DNA from 3 places in the Nonomuraea recticatena genome. Region 3 is predicted to be linked to each of the others. Evidence: riboswitches for the same ligand, from Rfam matches in the RefSeq annotation. Region 3 holds a riboswitch; each other region holds the start of a gene.
The links. Region 3 has a riboswitch for cyclic di-AMP ahead of ABFX50_RS33945 (VldE C-terminal domain-containing protein). Riboswitches for the same ligand answer to the same signal wherever they lie in the genome.
Positions count from the first base shown of each region.

Region 1: it holds a riboswitch for cyclic di-AMP, as region 3 does, so the genes downstream of both, ABFX50_RS17950 (C40 family peptidase) here and ABFX50_RS33945 (VldE C-terminal domain-containing protein) in region 3, are expected to answer to the same signal.
Region 2: it holds a riboswitch for cyclic di-AMP, as region 3 does, so the genes downstream of both, ABFX50_RS44495 (C40 family peptidase) here and ABFX50_RS33945 (VldE C-terminal domain-containing protein) in region 3, are expected to answer to the same signal.

Region 1 is NZ_BAAATE010000008.1:103,440-108,417, reverse strand. Features, by position in the region: gene serA (phosphoglycerate dehydrogenase) at 1-1,361, shown strand, start outside; gene ABFX50_RS17950 (C40 family peptidase) at 1,965-2,531, opposite strand; cyclic di-AMP (ydaO/yuaA leader) riboswitch at 2,592-2,734, opposite strand; gene ABFX50_RS17945 (3-isopropylmalate dehydrogenase) at 2,833-3,885, shown strand; gene ABFX50_RS17940 (branched-chain amino acid aminotransferase) at 4,048-4,978, shown strand, end outside.
Region 2 is NZ_BAAATE010000042.1:53,170-58,147, reverse strand. Features, by position in the region: gene ABFX50_RS44510 (NYN domain-containing protein) at 1-1,158, shown strand, start outside; gene ABFX50_RS44505 (C40 family peptidase) at 1,306-2,217, shown strand; gene ABFX50_RS44500 (LysR family transcriptional regulator) at 2,181-3,095, opposite strand; cyclic di-AMP (ydaO/yuaA leader) riboswitch at 3,440-3,582, shown strand; gene ABFX50_RS44495 (C40 family peptidase) at 3,758-4,186, shown strand; gene ABFX50_RS44490 (hypothetical protein) at 4,256-4,978, shown strand, end outside.
Region 3 is NZ_BAAATE010000023.1:19,766-24,743, reverse strand. Features, by position in the region: gene ABFX50_RS33960 (MmcQ/YjbR family DNA-binding protein) at 1-85, shown strand, start outside; gene ABFX50_RS33955 (cytochrome P450 family protein) at 113-1,327, opposite strand; gene ABFX50_RS33950 (alpha/beta fold hydrolase) at 1,683-2,492, shown strand; gene ABFX50_RS33945 (VldE C-terminal domain-containing protein) at 2,648-3,529, opposite strand; cyclic di-AMP (ydaO/yuaA leader) riboswitch at 3,605-3,743, opposite strand; gene galT (galactose-1-phosphate uridylyltransferase) at 3,811-4,872, opposite strand; gene ABFX50_RS33935 (DeoR/GlpR family DNA-binding transcription regulator) at 4,869-4,978, opposite strand, start outside.

The DNA.
Region 1 (4,978 bases), on a different contig from region 3:
ACAACGTCGACGTCGAGGCGGCCACCAAGGCCGGTGTCATGGTCGTCAACGCGCCGACCTCCAACATCACCAGCGCCGCCGAGCAGACCGTCGCGCTCATCCTGGCCAGCGCCCGCAACACCGCCCAGGCGCACGCCGCGCTCAAGAACGGTGAGTGGAAGCGCTCCAAGTACACCGGCGTCGAGCTGGACGAGAAGATCGTCGCCATCCTCGGCCTCGGCAAGATCGGCCAGCTGGTCGCGCAGCGCCTGCAGCCGTTCGGCGTCGAGCTGATCGCCTACGACCCCTACCTGCCGCCGGCGCGCGCCGCGGCCATGGGCGTCAGGCTGGTCAGCCTCGAGGAGGCCCTCAAGACCGCCGACTTCATCACCGTGCACCTGCCCAAGTCGAAGGAGACCCTCGGTCTCATCGGCGACAAGGAGCTGCACGAGGTCAAGCCGTCGGTGCGGATCGTCAACGTGGCGCGCGGCGGCATCGTGGACGAGGGCGCCCTCTACTCCGCGATCAAGGAGGGTCGTGTCGCGGGCGCGGGTCTCGACGTCTTCGCCAAGGAGCCCTGCACCGACAGCCCGCTGTTCGAGCTGGACCAGGTCGTCGTCACCCCGCACCTCGGCGCCTCCACCCACGAGGCGCAGGAGAAGGCCGGCACCCAGGTCGCGCGCAGCGTCAAGCTCGCGCTCGCCGGTGAGTTCGTGCCCGACGCGGTGAACGTCCAGGGCGGCGCCGTGGCCGAGGAGGTCAAGCCCGGCCTGCCGCTCGCCGAGAAGCTGGGCCGCGTCTTCACCGCGCTGGCCGGTGAGACCGCCACCAAGCTCGACGTCGAGGTCCGCGGCGAGATCGCCAGCCAGGACGTGCGGGTGCTGGAGCTGGCCGCGCTCAAGGGCGTCTTCACCGACGTCATCGAGGACGCGGTCACCTATGTCAACGCCCCCCTCCTGGCCAAGGAGCGCGGCCTGACGGTCGAGCTGATCACCAGCTCGGAGAGCCCCGACTGGAGGAACGTCGTCAGCGTCCGCGGCGTGCTGGCCGACGGCCGTACCGTCTCGGTGTCGGGAACGCTCTCGGGCCCGCGTCAGGTCACCAAGATCGTCGAGGTCAACGGCTACGAGATGGAGATCGAGCCGACCGACCACCTGGCCTTCCTCACCTACACCGACCGTCCCGGCATCGTCGGCGTCGTCGGCAGGCTGCTGGGCGAGCACGGCATCAACATCGCCTCGATGCAGGTGGCGCGCGACGTCAAGGGCGGCAAGGCGCTCATCGCCCTGACCGTCGACTCGGCGATCCCCGCCGACGTGGTCGACCAGATCGTGGCAGAGATCGGCGCGGACAGCGGCCGCTCGGTCGACCTGACCGACTGACCCCGTCTCGCATGGAACGCCCTCCCGCGCACCGCGGGAGGGCGTTCGCGCGTTCGGGGGCGACTGTCACCGATGTCTCATATCGTGAGATATTCGGACGTCCTACGAGACAGTCTGGACCGTGCCAGGTACTTTTGAAGTAATGCGCTGGGTACTCGTACTTATTACCTGCCGCGACGGGGCCTGTTAGGGCAGGTCGACGACCCGTCGCGGTGAGCGGCGTTGTGTCGGCCTTAAGTCCCCTTCGTCCGGTCCGTGACCCGGACCGCACGAGCTCAGGCCCGGTCGGATTCGCGACCGGAGTCCGACGTCCGATTCATACGCGTCCGCGAAATGAGATGAGTCACGTGTACGACATGTACCCATGGAACCGTGCGGAAGAGCATGAGGAAGAGGCGGCGGAGGCCGTCCAGACCGCGCTGGACCGCAGGGACAACGGCGGTTCCCCCTCCCCTCGCTGAGCCGGGCCGTTCCGGTGGAGGTCCCCCTGCTCCACCGGGGCGACCCCACCGCTGACACTCTCCGCGAAAGCGCAGTCGTCCCCCCGCGCCTGCCGTGGTGGCGGGAGCGCGAGGGGACGGCCTCGTACGGGCGTGCCGCCGCCTACAGGGTGGCGGTCAGCATCGCGGGGGCGGGTTCCTGCTTGGCCTTGGCCTGCTTCATCGCGAGCGCCACACCCTTGGGGTCTGGACGCACCGCGCCGACGAACGCCTGCCGTCGCCAGGCGCTGAGCTTCTCCTCCTTCACCACGTCACCCGAGCGGGGTGCGTGCACCATGTGTCCCGGCCTGGAGATCATGCCCACATGGCCGAGGCCGCTGAAGAAGACCAGGTCGCCGGGCTTGAGGTTGTCCCACGAGATCTTCCTCGAGAAGGCCCGGTACTGGTCGGCGGCCACCCTGGGCAGTTCGATGCCCGCCTTCTCGTAGGCCTTGAGCATCAGGCCCGAGCAGTCGTAGCCGCCGGAGCCCGTGCCGCCCCAGACGTACGGCGTGCCGCGCTTGGCCAGCGCGAACTTGAGGGCGACCCGCCAGGCGGGGGTGGATTGTTCGCTGATTCGCGCCTTCTTGACGTCGGCGCCGGTGATGCTGCTCGCCGAGCCCTTGCCGGTGGCGGAGCTCGAGGGGGTGTCGGAGCCGGTGGTGTCCGCGACGGCGGGGGATGCCGTCACGAGGGCTCCTGCGGCGAGAAGACCGCAGAGGACCGCGGTCGTGGTGATGCGAGACAGGGGACTGTCCTTCCACGTGGCCGACCGGGTTAGCTGACGGGCTCGGGCGTGGAAGCCGCCCTACGGTGTGGGGACACCGATTCGCCCCAGGGGGAAATGGGTCCCCGGCTCCGTGCACTCCGCAACGGATTAGGCAGCACGGACTCTAACGAAAGGGTCAAAGCACCGCAAACAGGACAAAACTGGACGTCCGACAAGTGAGATGAGTGTTCGTCCATCGAGACGAGCCGGTAAGGTACCGCCCATGGAGTCGCGCAACATTCGTCTGGCCGTCATCCCCGGCGACGGGATCGGCACCGAGGTCGTCACCGAAGGGCTCAAGGTCCTCGAGGCGGTCGGCGTCAAGATCGAGTCCACGCACTACGATCTGGGCGCCACCCGCTACCACGCCACCGGGGAGACCCTGAGCGACGAGGTCCTGCAGGAGCTGCGCGGCTACGACGCCATCCTGCTCGGCGCCATCGGCGACCCCAGCGTGCCGCCGGGCATCCTCGAGCGTGAACTCCTGCTCCGCCTGCGTTTCGAGCTCGACCACTACGTCAACCTGCGCCCGGTCAAGCTCTTCCCCGGCGTGGAGACCCCGCTGGCCGACACCCTCCCTGGCGACATCGACATGGTCGTCGTCCGCGAGGGCACCGAGAGCCTCTACGCGGGAGCCGGTGGCGTCCTGCGCCGCGGCACTCCCCACGAGATCGCCACCCAGGAGTCGCTCAACACCGCCTTCGGCGTCGAGCGCGTGGTCCGCTACGCCTTCGCCAGGGCCGCCGAGCGGCCGCGCAAGAAGCTCACGCTGGTCCACAAGACCAACGTGCTCACCTACGCGGGCGACCTGTGGCAGCGCACGGTCAACAGGATCGCGCCCGAGTTCCCCGAGGTCACCACCGACTACCAGCACATCGACGCGGCCTCGATGTTCTTCGTCAACCAGCCCGAGCGCTTCGACGTGATCGTCACCGACAACCTCTTCGGCGACATCATCACCGACATCGGCGCCGCCATCGCCGGTGGCATCGGCCTGGCCGCCAGCGGCAACATCAACCCCGACCGCACCGCGCCCAGCATGTTCGAGCCGGTCCACGGCAGCGCCCCCGACATCGCGGGCCAGGGCAAGGCCGACCCGACGGCCACCATCCTGTCGGTCGCCATGATGCTCGACCACCTCGGCCTGACCGAGGAGGCGGCCCGCGTCGAGCAGGCCGTCGCCGACGACATCGTGGAGCGCCTGGCCGGATGGGCCGGCCGCACCACGCACGAGATCGGTGACGACATCACCGCACGAGTATCCGGCGGCGCCTGACCGCCGTGTGCACCCCCAGCCCGGCGGCCTCGCAGCCGCCGGTGCTTCATTGACGCCTGGCGGCCAGCGAGAACCGCCAGGCGTTTGCTGTAGGTTCCCGTTACCCGGTCCAGCGCAAAATGGACTCAGGGCAAATCTCGCGAAAAGAGAAGGATTTCCGTCATGACCACCGCTCAGAAGCTCAGCTTCGATGTGCAGCTCTCCGACCACGCTCGCACTGCGGCAGAGCGTGAGCAGGTACTGGCGAGTCCGGGGTTCGGGCAGGTCTTCACCGACCACATGATCTCGATCGACTACACCGAGGGCGAGGGCTGGCACGACGCGCGGCTCCAGCCGTACGGGCCGTTGGTCCTCGACCCCGCGACCTCCGTCTTCCACTACGCCCAGGAGCTGTTCGAGGGCCTGAAGGCGTACCGCCAGGCCAACGGTTCGATCGTGACCTTCAGGCCGTACGCGAACGCGGCCCGCTTCAACGCCTCCTGCCTGCGCATGGCCATGCCCGAACTGCCCGAGGACACCTTCGTCGAGTCCCTCGAACTCCTCACCCAGACCGACCGCGACTGGGTGCCCACGAGCGAGGGACACAGCCTCTACCTGCGGCCCTTCATCATCGCGACGCAGGTCGGGCTGGGCGTCAACTACCCGTCCAAGACCTACAAGTACATGGTCATCGCCTCGCCCGCCGCCTCCTACTTCGCCGGAGGCGTCAAGCCGGTGTCGGTGTGGCTGTCCACCGACTACACCCGTGCGGCGCCCGGCGGCACCGGCGCCGCCAAGTGCGGAGGCAACTACGCCGCGGCCTTCGTCGCCCAGCGCGAGGCCGTCGCCCAGGGTTGTGACCAGGTGGTGTGGCTCGACTCCCACGAGCACCGCTACGTCGAGGAGATGGGCGGGATGAACCTGTTCTTCGTCTTCGGCAACAAGCTGGTCACCCCCGCCCTGACCGGCACCCTGCTGCCGGGCATCACCCGCGACTCCATCCTCTCCATGGCCGCCGACCTGGGTCTGGAGGCCGAGGGGGGGCGCATCTCGATCGAGGAGTGGCAGGCGGGGTGCGAGTCGGGCACGCTCACCGAGGTCTTCGCCTGCGGCA
Region 2 (4,978 bases), on a different contig from region 3:
GGCGCCCCGATCGCCGCCCAGCTGGAGAACGACAAGGAGTTTCGCGAGGCCGTCGCCGAGTCGGTGGCCAAAGGCTGGCCCGAGCTCGCCGCCTCGCTGGCCGAGGGCAACGTGCCGCCGGCCGCCGACCCCGTGCTGGTCGCGGCGGCAGCCTATCTGACCAGGCCGCCCGGGTGGGCGGAGATGGTGGAAACCGCCAGGGCCGACCTCGAGCAGTCGGCGGTGGCCGCCGAGGGCTCGGCCCAGGAGCAGACGGTCGCCAGGCTGCGCGAGCAGCTGGCCGCGCAGAAGAGCGCCGCGAAGGACGAGGCCGAGAGGCTGCGCGAGCAGCTGAGGGCCGCCCGAGCGGAGAACTCCGACCTGCGCCGCAAGCTCCATGACGCCCGCGAGCGGCTCAAGGCCGCCGACCAGCGGGCCGCCGAGATGGCGCAGGCCGCCGACGAGGCCAGGATGGCTGCCTCGGTGGCCGGCAGCGCGGGCGAGTCGGAGCTGAGGCGGCTCAAGGAGCGGCTGGCCGACGCCGAAAGACATCTCGAGGCCTCGCGCAGAGCGGCCCGCGAGGGCCGCAGCATCGAGGACGCCAGGATCAGGGTGCTGCTCGACGCGCTGCAGGACGCCTCGGCCGGGCTGCGCAGGGAGCTGGCGCTGCCGACCACGATCAGCAGGCCCGCCGACTCCGTCGCCGCCGTCGCGCCTGGCGCGCCCAATGTGCGGGGCGTGCCTGCCAGGGCGCTGGCCGACGACGACCCGCAGCTGCTCGACCAGCTGCTGGCGCTGCCGCAGGTGCACCTGATCATCGACGGCTACAACGTGACCAAGACCGGGTACGGCACGCTCACCCTCGCCGACCAGCGCAACAGGCTGATGACGGGGCTGGGCGGCCTGGCCGCGCAGACCAGGGTCGAGGTGACCGTCGTCTTCGACGGCGCGGAGCTCAACGCCCCCGTCCAGGTGGTCGCGCCGCGCGGGGTGCGGGTGATGTTCAGCGCGCCGGGCGAGATCGCCGACGACCTGATCCGTCAGCTGGTCCGCGCCGAACCGCAGGGAAGGGCGATCGCGGTGGTCTCCTCCGACCGTGAGGTGGCCGAGTCCGTGCGCAGGATGGGCGCGAGGCCCGTCTCGTCCGCGCTGCTGCTGCGCAGGCTCGGGCGGGCCTAGGTCACATTTTGGGTGACATGGCCGGACGCTAGGCGCACCTTCTGTACTATTTCGCCCCAGGCGTGATCACTGGGAGGGCGTGTCGCTGTGGGGTTTGGCCGGGTACCGCTGGCTGCGGGTCTCGCGATCGCGACTCTTCTCCTGCCGTTGAGCGGTGCTTTCGCCGATCCCAAACCGACGATCGCGCAGGCCAAGGCGAAGCTGGAGAAGCTCAACGACAAGGCCGACAAGGTCGTCGACAGGTACAACACGGCCACGGAGAAGTACAAGAAGGCCAAGAAGGCCTACGAGGGGCTGAACTCCCGGTACAAGAGCAAGATGGCCAGGGTGGCGGGTCTGCGCGCCGAGGTCGTCGGCATGGCCATCGACACCTACCAGGCGGGCGACATCACCTCGTGGTCGACGCTTCTGGGCGACAGCGACCCCTCGGCCACGCTCGGCGGCATGGCGCTCATGGACCAGCTGACGGCCGAGCGGGCCCAGGTCCTGGCCGCCTTCGACGAGGAGAACCGCCAGCTCAAGTCCGACAGGGAGCAGGCGCAGGGCGCCCTCACCGAGGCCGACAAGCTGCGCGACGAGGTCAAGTCGGAGAAGGACAAGGTGCTCGAGCTGGTCGAGCAGCAGGAGAAGCTGCTGCGCAGGCTCGGCGCCTACCGGGTGGGCAACCCCAACAGCACCGGCATCAAGTACACGGGCTCGGCCTCGGGCAACGCCGCCTCGGTGCTCAGCTTCGCCTACGCGCAGGTCGGCAAGCCCTACCAGTACGGTGGCACGGGCCCGGGCGGCTGGGACTGCTCAGGCCTCACGCAGGCCTCCTGGCGCGCGGCCGGCGTCTCGCTGCCCCGCACGACGTGGGAGCAGTGGGCCTGGGGCGCCAAGCGCAGGGTCTCCCTCGACAACCTGCAGCCCGGTGACCTCATCTTCAGCGAGGGCCTCGGGCACGTGAGCATCTACGCGGGCGGCGGCAAGATCGTCCATGCGCCGCAGACCGGTGACGTGGTCAAGGTCGTCCCTCTGTCGGCCTACGGCAGGCGGCTGGTCGGCGCGGTCCGCCCGTAGGCCGCGCTCATCGCGCGCAGAACGTCCAGATAGGCGCTCACGGCGGGCGGGCGCCCGTCGGCGGGCAGGACGGCGGCGCTGATCCTTCTGGCGGGCAGCGCGGGCGATGGGTGGGCCAGCCTGATGTCCGAGCGCACCGACCTGCCGGCGATGGACGGATAGAGCATCACGCCCACGCCCGCGGCCACCAGGCCCTGGCGGCCGTTCCAGTCGTCGCACAGGTGCGTGATCTTCGGCGGCCCTCCCATCGCGGCCGACAGTTCGGCCGCCGGGCCGAGGCAGTCGGGGTGGGTGCCGTCGATCCAGTGCTCGGCGGCCAGGTCGGCCAGCCGTACCTGCTCCTGGGACGCGAGGGGATGGTCGGCGGGCAGGGCCACCATCGGCTCGTCGTCGAACAGGAAGAGCGTCTCGAGCCCAGGATCGGGGTCGGCGTCCCACGAGGTGACCAGCGCGACGTCGATCGCGCCTTCGAGCAGTCTCGCGTCGCCGCGCTCTCCCACGGTGAGTGAGAGCTCGACGTCGGGGTGGGTGGCGGTGAAGCGGCGGAAGCTCTCGGGGACGAACCTGGTGGCCGCGCTGGGGAAGGCCGCCACACGCACCCTGCCGCTCTCGGCGGCGGCGAAGGCTCGCAGCCTGGTCTCGAACAGGCTCATCCCGTCGACCACGGCGGCCGCCTGCTCCATGGCGGCCAGACCCGCCTCCGTGGGCTGCACGCCTCGCGGGCGGCGGTGGAAGAGCCTGACGCCCGTGCGGCGCTCCAGGGTGGCGATCTGGCGGGAGACGGCCGGCTGCGTCATCGACAGGGCCTCGGCGGCGGCGGAGAAGGAGCCGTGCCGTCCGACTTCGAGCAGAACGCGCAGGGACCACAGATCAAGCATGCGAAGAGCTTATGGCAGAGCGGTCAGACCCCTCGTTCGGCTGATGTTACTGCTGTGACTGATGTGACAAATGGGACCTGACTTCGCCTGGTGACAGCAACTGTGAGGAGGGTCACAATTGTCGCTTGCAACGGTCCATGGAGCAGTGATTTGTCTCTTGACAACCACCCGTGGACGATCTTGACTCCTTTACTTCGACTTTGCCTGCTCTTGGTGGGCCGGGTACCTTCTCGCTTCGCGGCGACCAAGCCATGGCGCCCGCCACGTCCACCGGCCCTGTCAGCGGCCGGTGTGCACGCATAACGATCCGCTGGTCGCCGCGCCGAACCCCCAGATGAGCGTGCGCGGTCGACCCGCCGAATCCGTGCGGAATGGAGCACGGAGCCGGGGACCCGAGCACCTGGGGTGAGTCCGGCCTGCGGGCCGGTAGGGCGACTTCCACGCCCGAACCCGTCAGCTAACCCGGTAGGCATTCGTGGAAGATTCAAGGAGACGTTCTGTCCACCCCTGTTAACAAGACCCGTCTGTCCTGCCTTGCCCTGAGTGGCGTCATGGCCGCGATGGGAGGAGTCGTCCTCCACGCACCAGCCGCTCACGCGACCCCCATCGAGGCGAGCGCGGTGAAGACGGCAGCAGTGAAGATCGACGTCGCGCGGACGAGCGTGGCGAAGGCGAGCGCCGGCAAGGCGCGCGTCGTGTCGAAGTCGCAGGCGAAGGCGGCTCGGCAGAAGTTGAGGGCTGCCAAGGCCGTCGGAGTGGCGAAGAAGCAGCTCGGTGACCCCTACCGCTACGGCGGGACGGGTCCTGGCTCCTTCGACTGCTCGGGTCTGGTGCAGTACGCCTGGTCCAAGGCGGGGATCAGGATCCCGCGCGTGACGCACAGCCAGTACGCACGCATCAAGAAGAAGGTCTCCTGGCGCAGCCTCAAGCCCGGTGACCTGATGTTCTTCCGCGGCAAGGGCCATGTCGGCATGTACGTCGGCAAGGGCCGGATGATCCACTCACCCAGCTCGGGCAAGACGGTGCGGATCGAGAAGATCAGCGGCTGGCGCAAGTCCTCCTTCGCCGGCGCGGTCCGCCCCGGCGCGTAGGCGCACGCAGAGAGCCCCGTCCATTCCTCTGGGACGGGGCTCTCCGCCGTCCGGGCTAGCATCGCTGCCGTGGTGAGCCGAAGAGCCGTGCTGGCGGCCGCGCTGGCGGGGACGGTGCCGGGGTCGGCCGGCCCTCGCCTGCCGTCCGAGGCCCGTGGCCTGTGGGAGTCGGGTGTCACCTTCGCGTACGGCGCGCGCTCGCTCGCCGTCGGCCACCACGCACCCGCCACGCTGCTTCGCGACCTCGCGGCGCGGGCCGACGCCGCCGGCCGCACGGTCTCGGCGGTGCTGCGGCGCCCCGTACGGCCGGTGGTCGTGGTGCCGGCCAGCACCGAGGAGGCGGCGGCGCTGGCCGGCACGGGCTCGCTCGAGGGGCTGGCCGCGCTGGCGTCGCGCGGAAGGGTGATCGTCGTCCCCGGCGCCTTCTCGCGGCTGACCCCCGTGGGACGCGACGTGGTGCTCGCCCACGAGCTCACCCACGTCGCAGCGGGCACGCACGGCGGTCCCGTGTGGCTGCGAGAGGGCTTCGCCGACTACGTCGGCTACCTCGGCTCGGGGCTGGAGGTCGGCGTCGCGGCCGCGGAGCTGGCCGAGGAGGTCGGCTCGGGACGGACGAGCGCCCGGCTGCCGGCCGACGGCGACTTCACGCCGGGCGCGCCCAGGCTCGCGCAGGTCTACCAGGAGTCGTGGCTGGCCTGCCGCCTGATCGCGGGCCGCTACGGCGAGCGGGCGCTGGTCGAGCTCTACGATCGGGCTGCGGGGCGCGATCTGGCCCAGGCGCTGCGCCCTCTC
Region 3 (4,978 bases):
CTATCTCGACGTGCCGGTCGACTGGGCGGAGATCGGCGAGCTGGTCGCCGACGCCTACAGGTTCGTCAGGTACGGCGCGCCCTGACGCGCCTCTCACGACCTCCGTCCTCCGTCAGCGCAGGACTACGGGAAGGCTCGCGAGCCGCCACGAGGCGGGCATGAGCTGCCGTTCGAGCTCCTCGGGTGCGACGGCGAGGCGCAGCTTCGGGAAGCGTGAGAGCAGCCCGGCGAAGGCCACCTCGCCCTCCTGCCTGGCGAGTGCCGCGCCGAGGCAGTAGTGCAGGCCGTGCCCGAAGCCGACGTGGACCTCGCGCCTGCCGTCCTCCTCGCGGGTGAGGTCGAGCCGGTCGGGGCGCTCGAAGCGGCGAGGGTCGTGGTTGGCCGAGACCAGTACGGCCATCACGGCCTCGCCCCGCTTCACCGTCATGCCACCGAGCTCCACGTCCTCGGCCGCGTAGCGGACCCTGGTGCCCTGCACCGGCCCGCACCAGCGCATGAGCTCGTGGACGGCGCGCGGCATGAGCTCGGGCCGCGCGCGCAGCATGGCCAGCTGGTCGGGGTGGGTGAGCAGGGCCGCGGTGCCGTTGCCGATCAGGTGGGCGGTGGTCTCGTGTCCAGCCAGGACGAGCGTGAGCACCATCGTGATCAGCTCGGTGTCGGTGAAGCGGTCGCCGTCGTCGTCGTGCGCTTTGATCAGCCCGGTGAGCAGGTCGTCGGCGGGCGCGGCGCGGCGGCGGGGGATCAGGTCGTGGATGTAGTCGACCATGCTGATCACGGGTTCGGCCATGGCGCCAGGTGACAGGGACACCATCTTCGCGCCCCACTCTCGCCACAGCGGGCGGTCGCTCTCGGGGATGCCGACGAGCTCGCAGATGACCGTGATCGGCAGCGGGTAGGCGTACTCCTCGACCAGGTCCACGACGCGGTCGCCCGGCAGCGCGTCCAGCAGCCTGCCACTGATCTCCTCGACCCGCGGACGCATCTCCATGACGCGCCTGGCGGTGAAGGCCCGCGAGACGAGTCTGCGCAGCCTGAGGTGGTCATCGCCGTCGAGGTCGAGGATGCCGTCGGTGAGGTAGACGACGTAGTCGTCGGGGATCCCGCGCGCCTTCATGAGCTTCTCGCGCAGGTCGGGGATGTCGCCGCCGGGAATGGAGGCCGGATTGTTGACGAAGCGGTGCTCGCCCAGCACGGTCTTGACGTCGTCGTACCGGGTGACCAGCCAGACGGGTGTGTCCTGACCGGGGAAGCAGGCGCGCGCGATGGGCGCCTCCTCCCTGATTCGTGAGAAGCCCCTGAAGGGGTCGGCCATCAGTGCGGGATCCATCAGGTTGACGGTGTCCATCGTCGCCTCTCGTGACCGTAAGGAGGATCTGGTCATCGAGTCAAACGTACGCCCGAGGGTTCCGCAGGGCAAGGAGGGCCGTCGGCGCGGCATGGAGCGGCGGCGCCGGCGAGCGCCTCTGCCGCGGCACCGGGGCGCTGGACGCCGAGCCGGCCGACCGGCTTGACAGGAGAAGGCGGGGGCGGCCGGCGACGAGGCGGTGTTCACCAGGGCCGCCGAGAGCCCTGACCCGTGAATGTTAGTGTTCGTGCAGGTGAGAGCCTGAAGACAGAGGGCGGGGCCCGTCGGTCCTGGCCGTGGGCGAGCGGTGTTCGGGGCCACGCGGAGGGGGCAGACCGTGGGCGAGGCGATCGATGTCAACGGCACCCGGATGTGGGTCGAGCGCCACGGCCGGGGCCCCGACGTCCTCCTGATCGCCGGGCTGAGCGATCCAGCCGAGGCGTGGCAGGCCCAGCTCGACGGGTTGGCCGACCGCTACCGGCTCATCGCCTTCGACAACCGCGGGGCGGGACGCACGCCGCTGCCCCAGGGGCGGCTGTCGGTGCCGCTGATGGCCGACGACGCCGCCGCGCTGCTGCGCGCGCTCGATGTCCCCGCCGCCCACGTGGCGGGTTTCTCGGGCGGCAGCCTCATCGCGCAGGAGCTGGCGCTGCGCCATCCGGGTCTGGTTCGCAGCCTGGTCCTCATGAGCACCTTCGCACGCTCCGACGCCTACTTCCGCGCCATGACCGGCTTCTGGCGCTGGATGGTGGAGGCCGCCCCGAGCCCTCGGGCCATGCTGGAGGCGTTCTTCCTGTGGGTCTACACGCCGCGCGCCCATGCCGACGGCACCGTGGAGCGGATGATCGAGGAGGCGCTGGCCTTCCCGCATCAGCAGTCGGTCGAGGCCTTCCAACGCCAGCTCGAGGCGTTCGAGACGCACGAGACACTCGACCGCCTGCGGGAGATCGCCGTGCCGACACTCGTCCTGGCCGGAGAGGTGGACAGGGCGACCCCTCCAAGTCTGGGGCGCGAGGTCGCGGAGGCGATCTCGGGCGCCGTGTTCGAGGTGCTGCAGGGGGAGGCCCACCAGCCCTTCCAGGAGGTCCCTGACGAGTTCAACGCCCGCGTCGACGCCTTCTGGCGAGAGGTCGACGGGCGCGGCTGAGGGCGCCGTCGGAAACAGGACCCAGGTGCGCAGCTGTGCCAGACCGGCCCGGCGTCGGCGACGAGACGGCGAACCTCCTCGCACCCGGTGCGAGACACCAGATGCGAGAGGTCGCCCAGGGGAGTCAGAACATCAGCTGACAACCCTCGCCGTTTTCACTGCATGGAGATGTGCACGTGGTCGTAGTGGTTGGCGGTGGTGCTGCCCCTGTCGGACATCGAGCGCCAGCCGCTGCCGCTGTTGATGCGCTGCCGCCAGATGACGTACTTCACGCCGAGCCGGCTCTGGTTCTTCAGCGCCCAGGCCGCGATCTGGTCGCCGAGCGCCTGGTTGGCGCCGGTGGGAGAGCTGCCTCCCGAACTCATCATGAAGTCGCAGGCGCGACCCAGCGGGTGCTCTCCGCTGTTGTCGACCCGGTAACACCCCACCTCGTACGGCAGGCTGAAGGCCTTCTTGATCTCGTCGCGCATGAGCCGCGTGCGGGGGGTGATGTTGTCGGCCCCCGAGGGCAGCTCGGGCGCCCAGCTGCCGTCGGACTTGCGGCCAGGGCCGGTCGGAACGAGGTTCTGGAGCTTCTTCTCGATGTCGTCGATCATGCCCTCCGCCTCCTTCCGATCGTCGGCGACCTGGTCGGCCTGCTCGTCGATCTGGGTGGCAAGGGCCGTGGCCTCGGTGGCGGCCTTCTGCCTTTCGTCGCGGGCGGCTGCGACGTTCTTCACGACGGCGTCCTGCTCGACGCTCAACTGCTCCAGCAGCGCGGCGCTGTTCAGGTCGGGGGAGTACACCAGAGCGGGCAGATCGGGGGTGTTGGCCTGATATCGCATCTCGGTGATCTGCGAGGCGACGCTCTCCGCCTTGGCGAGTGTCTGCTCGGCGGCGGCCAGACGCTCCTTGGCCGCCGCGGCGGCCTTCTCCGCCTCGGCCAGCGCGACCCGCTTGGCGTTGTAGCTCTCGATGAGCTTGTCGACCTTGGTGTTGAGCTTCTTCAGCTCGGCCCTCAGCTGCTTCTCCGACGGCTTGGGGGCAGCCGAGGACACAGAGGCGGAGCCGAGAACGAGGGAAAGCGCGGCAATGGCGCCGCAGGCGAAACGAGACGTGGGGGACGCCACGAATGATCCTCTCCGTCTGCCGACCGGGTTAGCTGACGGGTTCGGGCGGGAGATGTGGCCCTACCACGGAACGTGGATTCACCCCAGGTGCATGGGTCCCCGGCTCCCGGGCGACTTGCCCGGGATTAGGCGTGCAACGGCTGTGAAAGCCGATGTCAGAGGGATATTAGTAGTAAAACGCCGGTAATGCGACTCCAAGCGGAAACCAATTAGTGATCTACCTGTGATCGAAGTAGCCGCGCGGCCTCCTCGGGCAGCACGTCGTTGACGAACGCGCCCATCGCCGACTCCGAGCCCGCCAGGTACTTCAGCTTGCCCGGCGCCCTGCGGATGCTGAACAGCTCCATGTGAAGGTAGGCCAGGTCGCGGCCCTGCCGTACGGGTGCCTGGTGCCAGGCGGCGACATACGGCATGACCACGCCGAACAGCCCGTCGAGCGCCCTGAGCACCCTGGTGTAGACGGGGCCGAACGCGGCCCGCTCCTCCTGGGAGAGGGCGGCCAGATCGGGCACCTGGCGGTGCGGGTAGAGATGCACCTCGAAGGGGTAGCGCGCGGCGGCGGGCACGAACGCCGTCCAGTGTTCGTTGGCGGCGACCACGCGCTCGCCGGCCCGCTCCGCGGCCAGCACGCCGGCGAACAGGCCTGGACGCTTGGCGGCGGCGGCCAGGTGCTGGCGGGTGCGAGGGGTGACGTAGGGGTAGGCGTAGATCTGGCCGTGCGGGTGGGCCAGCGTGATGCCGATCTCCGCGCCCCTGTTCTCGAAGCAGAAGACCTGCTCGACGCCGGAGATCTCCGACAGCTCCGCCGTACGGTCGGCCCACGCCTCCATGACGAGCTCGACCTGGTCGTCGGAGAGCATGGAGAAGGAGGAGGCGTGATCGGAGGTGAAGCAGACCACCTCGCAGCGGCCCACACCCGGACGCACCTCGCTGAGGCCGCCTGCGTCGGCGTAGCTGCCGAGGTGGGTGGAGAAGCTGGGGAAGCGGTTCTCGAAGACCACCACGTCGTAGGAGGAGGCGGGGATCTCCGTCGACCTGCCCGGCGCCGAGGGGCACAGCGGGCACTCGTCGGCCGGCGGCAGGAAGGTGCGGGTCTGGCGGTGGCCCGCCATCGCCACCCACTCCTCGGTGAGAGGGTCGTAACGCAGCTCGGAGGCCACGGGCCTGGGCGGCAGCTCGCGCTGGTCGATCGCGCTGCGATCGGCGTCGTCGCGCCGGTCGAAGTAGATCAGCTCTCGGCCGTCGGCCATGTGCGCGATGGTGCGCTTCACTTCGTGTCCTCCGCGATGATCAGTTCTCCGGCCCTCTCGGCCAGCTCTCTGCGCGCGGCCTCGGGCAGGCCGGCGTCGCTGATGACGACGTCGGCCTCCGACAGCT